One region of the Streptomyces sp. CNH287 genome, then DNA from elsewhere that is predicted to be linked to it. Evidence: predicted binding sites of a transcription regulator. Region 1 holds the regulator's gene; each other region holds the start of a gene.
The links. The regulator HrcA, encoded in region 1, represses chaperone genes, less so after heat shock. The targets are predictions, from matches to a motif close to TTNGCACTCNGNNNNNCNGAGTGCNAA.

Region 1 (2,266 bases):
CCACCCGGGGAGCCGGCGGCGGGCCACGCCGGGGGCGATCTGCGTCCATCCCCACGGGTCCTGCGCGCTGTGTGCCGCACGCGCCTCCCGCCGTGCGACGTCTTCCCATTCGCCTGCCATGCGGGGACGCTATCGGGAGCACCTCCCGCGCGCCCACCCGGCCCGACGAGCGCGCGATACGGTCGGTACCGGCGAGGACGGGCCACCCCTGCCCTGCCGGCGCCGCTCGGCCGTACACTGGCCCAGGGGTCGCTGGCACTCGCGGCTCAGGAGTGCCAGGGCGGAAGATCCGGAACCACGGCGGGACGGGAGGTGCGCGGTGCTCAGCGAACGCAGACTCGAGGTGTTGCGCGCGATCGTCCAGGACTACGTGGGCACCGAGGAGCCGGTGGGCTCCAAGGCGCTGACCCAGCGGCACAACCTCCAGGTCTCCCCGGCCACCGTCCGCAACGACATGGCAGCGCTGGAGGATGACGGCTTCATCGCCCAGCCGCACACGAGCGCGGGCCGCATCCCCACGGACAAGGGATACCGCCTCTTCGTGGACAAGCTGGCGGGCGTCAAGCCGCTGTCCCACCCGGAGCGCCGCGCCATCCAGAACTTCCTGGACGGCGCCGTCGACCTGGACGACGTGGTGGGGCGTACGGTGCGGCTGCTGGCGCAGCTGACCCGGCAGGTCGCCGTCGTGCAGTACCCCTCGCTGACCCGTTCGACCGTGCGCCACGTCGAGCTGCTGCTGCTCGCGCCCGCCCGGCTGATGCTGGTGCTGATCACCGACACCGGCCGCGTCGAGCAGCGCCTGGTCGACTGCCCGGCACCGGTCGGCGAGACCACCGTCGCCGATCTGCGCGCCCGGCTGAACAGCCGGGTCGCGGGCCAGCGCTTCGCCGAGGTGCCGCCGCTGGTGCAGGACCTCCCCGAGTCCTTCGACGTGGAGGACCGGGGCACCATCTCCTCGGTGCTCGCCACGCTGCTGGAGACCCTGGTGGAGGAGACCGAGGAGCGGCTGATGATCGGCGGCACCGCCAATCTCACCCGCTTCGGCCACGACTTCCCGCTCACCATCCGCCCCGTCCTGGAGGCGCTGGAGGAGCAGGTCGTCCTGCTGAAGCTGCTCGGGGAGTCCTTCGACTCCGGCATGACGGTGCGAATCGGTCATGAGAACGCTCATGAGGGCCTGAGTTCCACGTCGGTCGTTTCGGTCGGCTACGGTTCAGGCGAAGAGGCGGTCGCCAAACTCGGCGTGGTGGGACCGACCCGGATGGACTACCCCGGAACGATGGGAGCGGTACGCGCAGTGGCACGTTACGTCGGACAGATTCTCGCGGAGTCGTAAGTGGCGACGGACTACTACGCGGTCCTCGGCGTGCAGCGCGACGCCTCGCAGGACGAGATCAAGAAGGCGTTCCGGCGGCTGGCTCGCGAGCTGCACCCGGACGTCAACCCGGACCCGAAGACGCAGGACCGCTTCAAGGAGATCAACACCGCCTACGAGGTGCTGTCCGATCCCCAGAAGAAGCAGGTCTACGACCTCGGCGGTGACCCGTCGGCGGCCGGTGCCGGGGCAGGCGGCTTCGGCGCGGGCTTCGGGAACTTCTCGGACATCATGGACGCGTTCTTCGGTACGGCATCGCAGCGCGGTCCGCGCTCGCGCACCCGCCGGGGCCAGGACGCCATGATCCGCCTCGACATCGAGCTGGACGAGGCCGCCTTCGGCACCACCAAGGACATCCAGGTCGACACCGCCACCGTCTGCGGCAGTTGCAGCGGCGAGGGCGCCGCACCGGGCACCTCGGCGCAGACGTGCGACATGTGCCGCGGGCGCGGCGAGGTCTCCCAGGTCACCCGGTCCTTCCTGGGCCAGGTCATGACCTCGCGCCCGTGCCCGCAGTGCCAGGGCTTCGGCACGGTCGTGCCCACGCCGTGCCCGGAGTGCGCGGGGGACGGCCGGGTCCGCTCCCGCCGCAACCTCACGGTCAAGATCCCGGCCGGTGTCGACAACGGCACCCGCATCCAGCTCGCCGGTGAGGGCGAGGTCGGCCCCGGCGGCGGCCCGGCGGGCGATCTGTACGTGGAGATCCACGAGGCGGCGCACCCGGTCTTCCAGCGGCGCGGCGACGACCTGCACTGCACGGTGACCATCCCGATGACGGCGGCCTCCCTCGGCACCAAGGTGCCGCTGGAGACGCTGGACGGCCTCGAGGAGATCGACGTCCGGCCCGGCACGCAGTCCGGCCAGTCGATCCCGCTGCACGAGCGCGGCATC
Region 2 (2,266 bases), on a different contig from region 1:
GTTCCAGGCCGAAGGTCTGGGACTCCTCGACGGTGATGACACCGTCCTTGCCCACCTTGTCCATGGCCTCGCCGATCAGCTCGCCGACCTGGCTGTCCTGGGCGGACAGGCCGGCCACGGCCGCGATGTCCTCCTTGGAGTCGATCGGGCTGGCGGAGGCGAGCAGGTCATCGGAGATGGCCTTGACGGCGGCGTCGATGCCCTTCTTCAGCGCGGCCGGGGAGGCGCCGGCGGCGACGTTGCGCAGACCCTCGCGGACGAGCGCCTGGGCCAGCACGGTGGCGGTGGTGGTGCCGTCACCCGCGATGTCGTTGGTCTTGGTCGCCACCTCCTTCACGAGCTGGGCGCCGAGGTTCTCGTACGGGTCGTCGATCTCGACCTCACGGGCGATGGTGACGCCGTCGTTGGTGATGGTCGGGGCGCCGAACTTCTTGTCGATGACGACGTTGCGGCCCTTGGGGCCGATGGTCACCTTCACGGTGTCGGCGAGCTGGTTGACGCCGCGCTCGAGGGCGCGACGCGCGTCCTCGTCAAACTTCAGGATCTTCGCCATGGGAGCTTTCGGGTCCTCTCGAACGAACTGCGCCCCGGCCCCGGCTTGCGGGTACCAGGGCGCAGATCAAAGCAGTCTTCGGCTTCAGGGACGGCTTTGGTGACTTACTTCTCGATGATCGCGAGAACGTCGCGCGCCGAGAGGACGAGGTACTCCTCGCCGTTGTACTTCACCTCGGTGCCGCCGTACTTGCTGTACAGCACGATGTCGCCGACGGAGACGTCGAGCGGCAGTCGGTTGCCGTCCTCGAAGCGGCCCGGACCCACGGCGAGGACGGTGCCCTCCTGGGGCTTCTCCTTCGCAGTGTCCGGAATGACCAGGCCAGAGGCCGTGGTCTGCTCAGCGTCGAGCGGCTGGACCACAATGCGGTCCTCAAGCGGCTTGATGGCAACCTTGGAGCTGGTGGCGGTCGTCACGATCCGACCTCCCCCTTCGGAGATCTCAGCGGGGTAACTCATGTCTGGGTGGCGCTGGCCAGAACCGTCGTCGCGGGTGCCGGGTCTGCCCTGCGCTGCACACGTGCTCGCCTACGGGAGCGCTTCTGACACGCACCCGGAAGCTTGCCCGTGTGTTGGCACTCCACGGTAGGGAGTGCCAGGTCCGACATTATGCCTCGGTTAGCACTCCGTCAACCAGAGTGCCAGGCGCGCCGGTGCAGCGCGGGTCACAGGTAGTCCTCAAGGCGGCCCAGCGTGTACCCCTGAGCTGCGGCGAGGCGCAGCAGGCGGCGGGTCATGTCGGCCATCGAGCCGTTCCACTCCGCCTCGCCCCGGTAGTGAGTGAGGATGACCGCACCGGGGTAGAACCGCCGTCCGGGCTCCTGGAAGTCGATCCGTCCGGCCCACGCCTCCATCCCCCACAGCACCACCGCGTCGAGCCCGCAGTCGCGCGCGGCGCGCAGCGTGTTCCGGTCGTACGCGCCGTACGGGGGACGGAAGAGGCGGGGCTCCGGGCCGCCGAACTCCGCCTTGAGCCGCGCCTGCTGGCCGCAGATCTCGGCACGCTGCCCGGCGTAGGAGAGGGCGGGCAGGTAGGGGTGGTGGAGCGTGTGGTTGTGCGCGGTGCCGCCGATGCCGGCCAGGGCGCGGAAGTAGTCGTAGCCGGTGCCGCGCCGCGCCTCCTCGTCGGCGAGGAAGGACGTGACCGGCAGGTCGAGTTCGCGGACGAGTTCGAGGAACTCGGGGTCCTTCTCGGCGCCGTCGTCGACGGTCAGGAAGATGACCTTGTCCTCGGTCGGCACCCGCCGGACGACCTCGGCGTCCCGCACCCGCGGCTTGAGCGCGGGCGGCGCGGGCGGCGCGGGGAGCGGCCGGCCGAGCCCCCAGCGGCGGTACGCGGCGAGGCGCTGCTGGATGTGCGCGGCGTGCGTGCTGAGCGCGGCGGCGGTGTGGCGGGCCTCGGCGAGCTGCGCGGTGACGCCGAGGCCGGGGGCGGCGGCGGGGGCCGGGGCCGCGGGCGCGACGGCGGGCGGGCCGCCCGGGTTCGGCCCGGGGCCTCCCCCGGGCGGGCGGCCGGCCGGTGCGGCCGGACCGGGCCGGGCGGGGTTCGCCGCACCTGCCGCGTCCGCCGTGCCTGCCGTACCCGCCCCGCCCGTCGCACGCGCGGCGGCTCGTACGTCGGACGCGGGCCGTACGTCGACCGCCGCGCAGACCGTGGCCACCAGCACGACACCCGAGGCGGCCAGCGCCCGCCGCGAAGCCGTCCAAGGCTTAT
Region 3 (2,266 bases), on a different contig from region 1:
GCCCGGGTCCTGGACGACGAGGGCAAGCTGCGCCGCTTCGTGAACGTGTACGTGAACGACGATGACGTGCGCTTTGCCCAGGGTCTGGAGACGGTCACCCCGGACGGCGCGGGCGTGTCGATCATCCCGGCGGTGGCCGGCGGCTGCTGAGCCGCCCGCCCGCCCTCCAGTACGGCGATCGCCCCCTCCCGGCCCGGCCGGGAGGGGGCATTTCGGTTCCCCGAAAGGGAGTAGAGTGGACTCGCTCCCTCCCCATGCGTGTCACACGCAACGAGAACGCGACAAGTTGCGCCCCAAAATGGCGCCGCAATTGTCGCGTTACTGCGTTATGTCCCATCCCAATTGCCCCGCTTTTCCGGGTTATTCCGGCTAATTGGCGATCTGTCCGGACGGGAATTCTCGTCCAACTGACCTGTTGCAGACGGCGTTCAGGCAGATACATTCAGCGGCGGTCGACGCGTTCCGGCGCACATCTCCAGTTACTGGGGGTGAGGTCTGACCCGGGTTCGCGAAGTGCGGGCTCGCGCAAGGGCCAGTAATAGGGGAGTTTGGAATGGCTCAGGGCACCGTCAAGTGGTTCAACGCGGAGAAGGGGTACGGCTTCATCGCGGTCGACGGTGGTGCGGACGTCTTCGTCCACTACAGCGCGATCCAGATGGACGGCTACCGCACCCTGGATGAAGGACAGCGAGTCGAGTTCGAGATCTCGCAGGGTCAGAAAGGGCCGCAGGCGGACATGGTCCGCGTCACCGGCTGAAGCGCCGACCGGGACTGCATACAGCTCTTCGAGGGCCCGCACCCACCTGGGTGCGGGCCCTCGCGCGTGCCCGGAACCGGCCTGCCCGCGCCCCGCCGCCCGCCCGTCGCCCGCCCGGCGCCCGCCCGTCCGCCGGGGGGACCGCTTGCACTCGAGGGGGTCGAGTGCTAATCATTGGCGTTAGCACTCTGACAGTGAGAGTGACAGAAGGACCGGTTCGGTGAGGTCCGCCGACCGGGTGGGGCAAGGAACCACCTGGTGTGCGGGCCGTCCGTCGCGGGCGCCAGCGCGGTCCGGAGAAATCCGCCCCTTGACACTCTGTGCTGAGGGGTCCCCGACGTCCGGGAGGACCACTTCACATGGCCAAGATCATCGCCTTCGACGAGGAGGCGCGGCGCGGCCTCGAGCGTGGGATGAACCAGCTCGCCGACGCAGTCAAGGTCACGCTCGGCCCCAAGGGCCGGAACGTCGTGCTGGAGAAGAAGTGGGGCGCCCCCACGATCACCAACGACGGTGTCTCGATCGCCAAGGAGATCGAGCTGGAGGACTCCTACGAGAAGATCGGCGCCGAGCTGGTCAAGGAGGTCGCCAAGAAGACGGACGACGTAGCCGGTGACGGCACGACGACCGCGACCGTCCTGGCCCAGGCCCTGGTGCGCGAGGGGCTGCGCAACGTCGCGGCCGGCGCGAACCCGATGGCGCTGAAGCGCGGCATCGAGAAGGCCGTCGAGGCCGTCTCCGCCGCCCTGCTCGAGCAGGCGAAGGATGTGGAGACCAAGGAGCAGATCGCCTCCACCGCCTCCATCTCCGCCGGCGACCCGCAGATCGGCGAGCTGATCGCCGAGGCGATGGACAAGGTCGGCAAGGAAGGCGTCATCACGGTCGAGGAGTCGCAGACCTTCGGGCTCGAGCTTGAGCTGACCGAGGGCATGCGCTTCGACAAGGGCTACATCTCCGCCTACTTCGCCACCGACATGGAGCGGATGGAGGCGGAGCTGGAGGACCCCTACATCCTCATCGTGAACTCCAAGGTCAGCAACGTGAAGGACCTCCTTCCGCTGCTGGAGAAGGTCATGCAGTCCGGCAAGCCGCTGCTGATCATCGCCGAGGACGTCGAGGGCGAGGCGCTCTCCACCCTCGTCGTCAACAAGATCCGCGGCACCTTCAAGTCGGTCGCCGTCAAGGCTCCCGGCTTCGGTGACCGCCGCAAGGCCATGCTCGGCGACATCGCCATCCTCACCGGTGGCCAGGTCATCTCCGAGGAGGTCGGCCTCAAGCTGGAGAACGCCGGTCTGGAGCTGCTCGGCCGCGCGCGCAAGGTCGTCATCACCAAGGACGAGACCACGATCGTGGACGGCTCGGGCGACACCGACCAGGTCCAGGGCCGGGTCAGCCAGATCCGTGCCGAGATCGACAACTCCGACTCGGACTACGACCGCGAGAAGCTCCAGGAGCGCCTCGCGAAGCTGGCCGGCGGCGTGGCCGTCATCAAGGCCGGTGCCGCCACCG

Region 2: the regulator HrcA is predicted to act here: its motif matches at 1,171-1,197, upstream of groES (co-chaperone GroES).
Region 3: the regulator HrcA is predicted to act here: its motif matches at 938-964, upstream of groL (chaperonin GroEL).

The regions. Positions count from the first base shown of each region.
Region 1 covers NZ_AUKQ01000003.1:567,547-569,812, forward strand. Annotated here, with positions in the region: gene H299_RS31745 (MBL fold metallo-hydrolase) at 1-120, opposite strand, end outside; gene hrcA (heat-inducible transcriptional repressor HrcA) at 320-1,336, shown strand; gene dnaJ (molecular chaperone DnaJ) at 1,337-2,266, shown strand, end outside.
Region 2 covers NZ_AUKQ01000015.1:89,021-91,286, reverse strand. Annotated here, with positions in the region: gene groL (chaperonin GroEL) at 1-553, opposite strand, end outside; gene groES (co-chaperone GroES) at 658-1,011, opposite strand; gene H299_RS34580 (polysaccharide deacetylase family protein) at 1,218-2,266, opposite strand, start outside.
Region 3 covers NZ_KE384251.1:375,553-377,818, forward strand. Annotated here, with positions in the region: gene H299_RS0125405 (MoaD/ThiS family protein) at 1-150, shown strand, start outside; gene H299_RS0125410 (cold-shock protein) at 554-757, shown strand; gene groL (chaperonin GroEL) at 1,117-2,266, shown strand, end outside.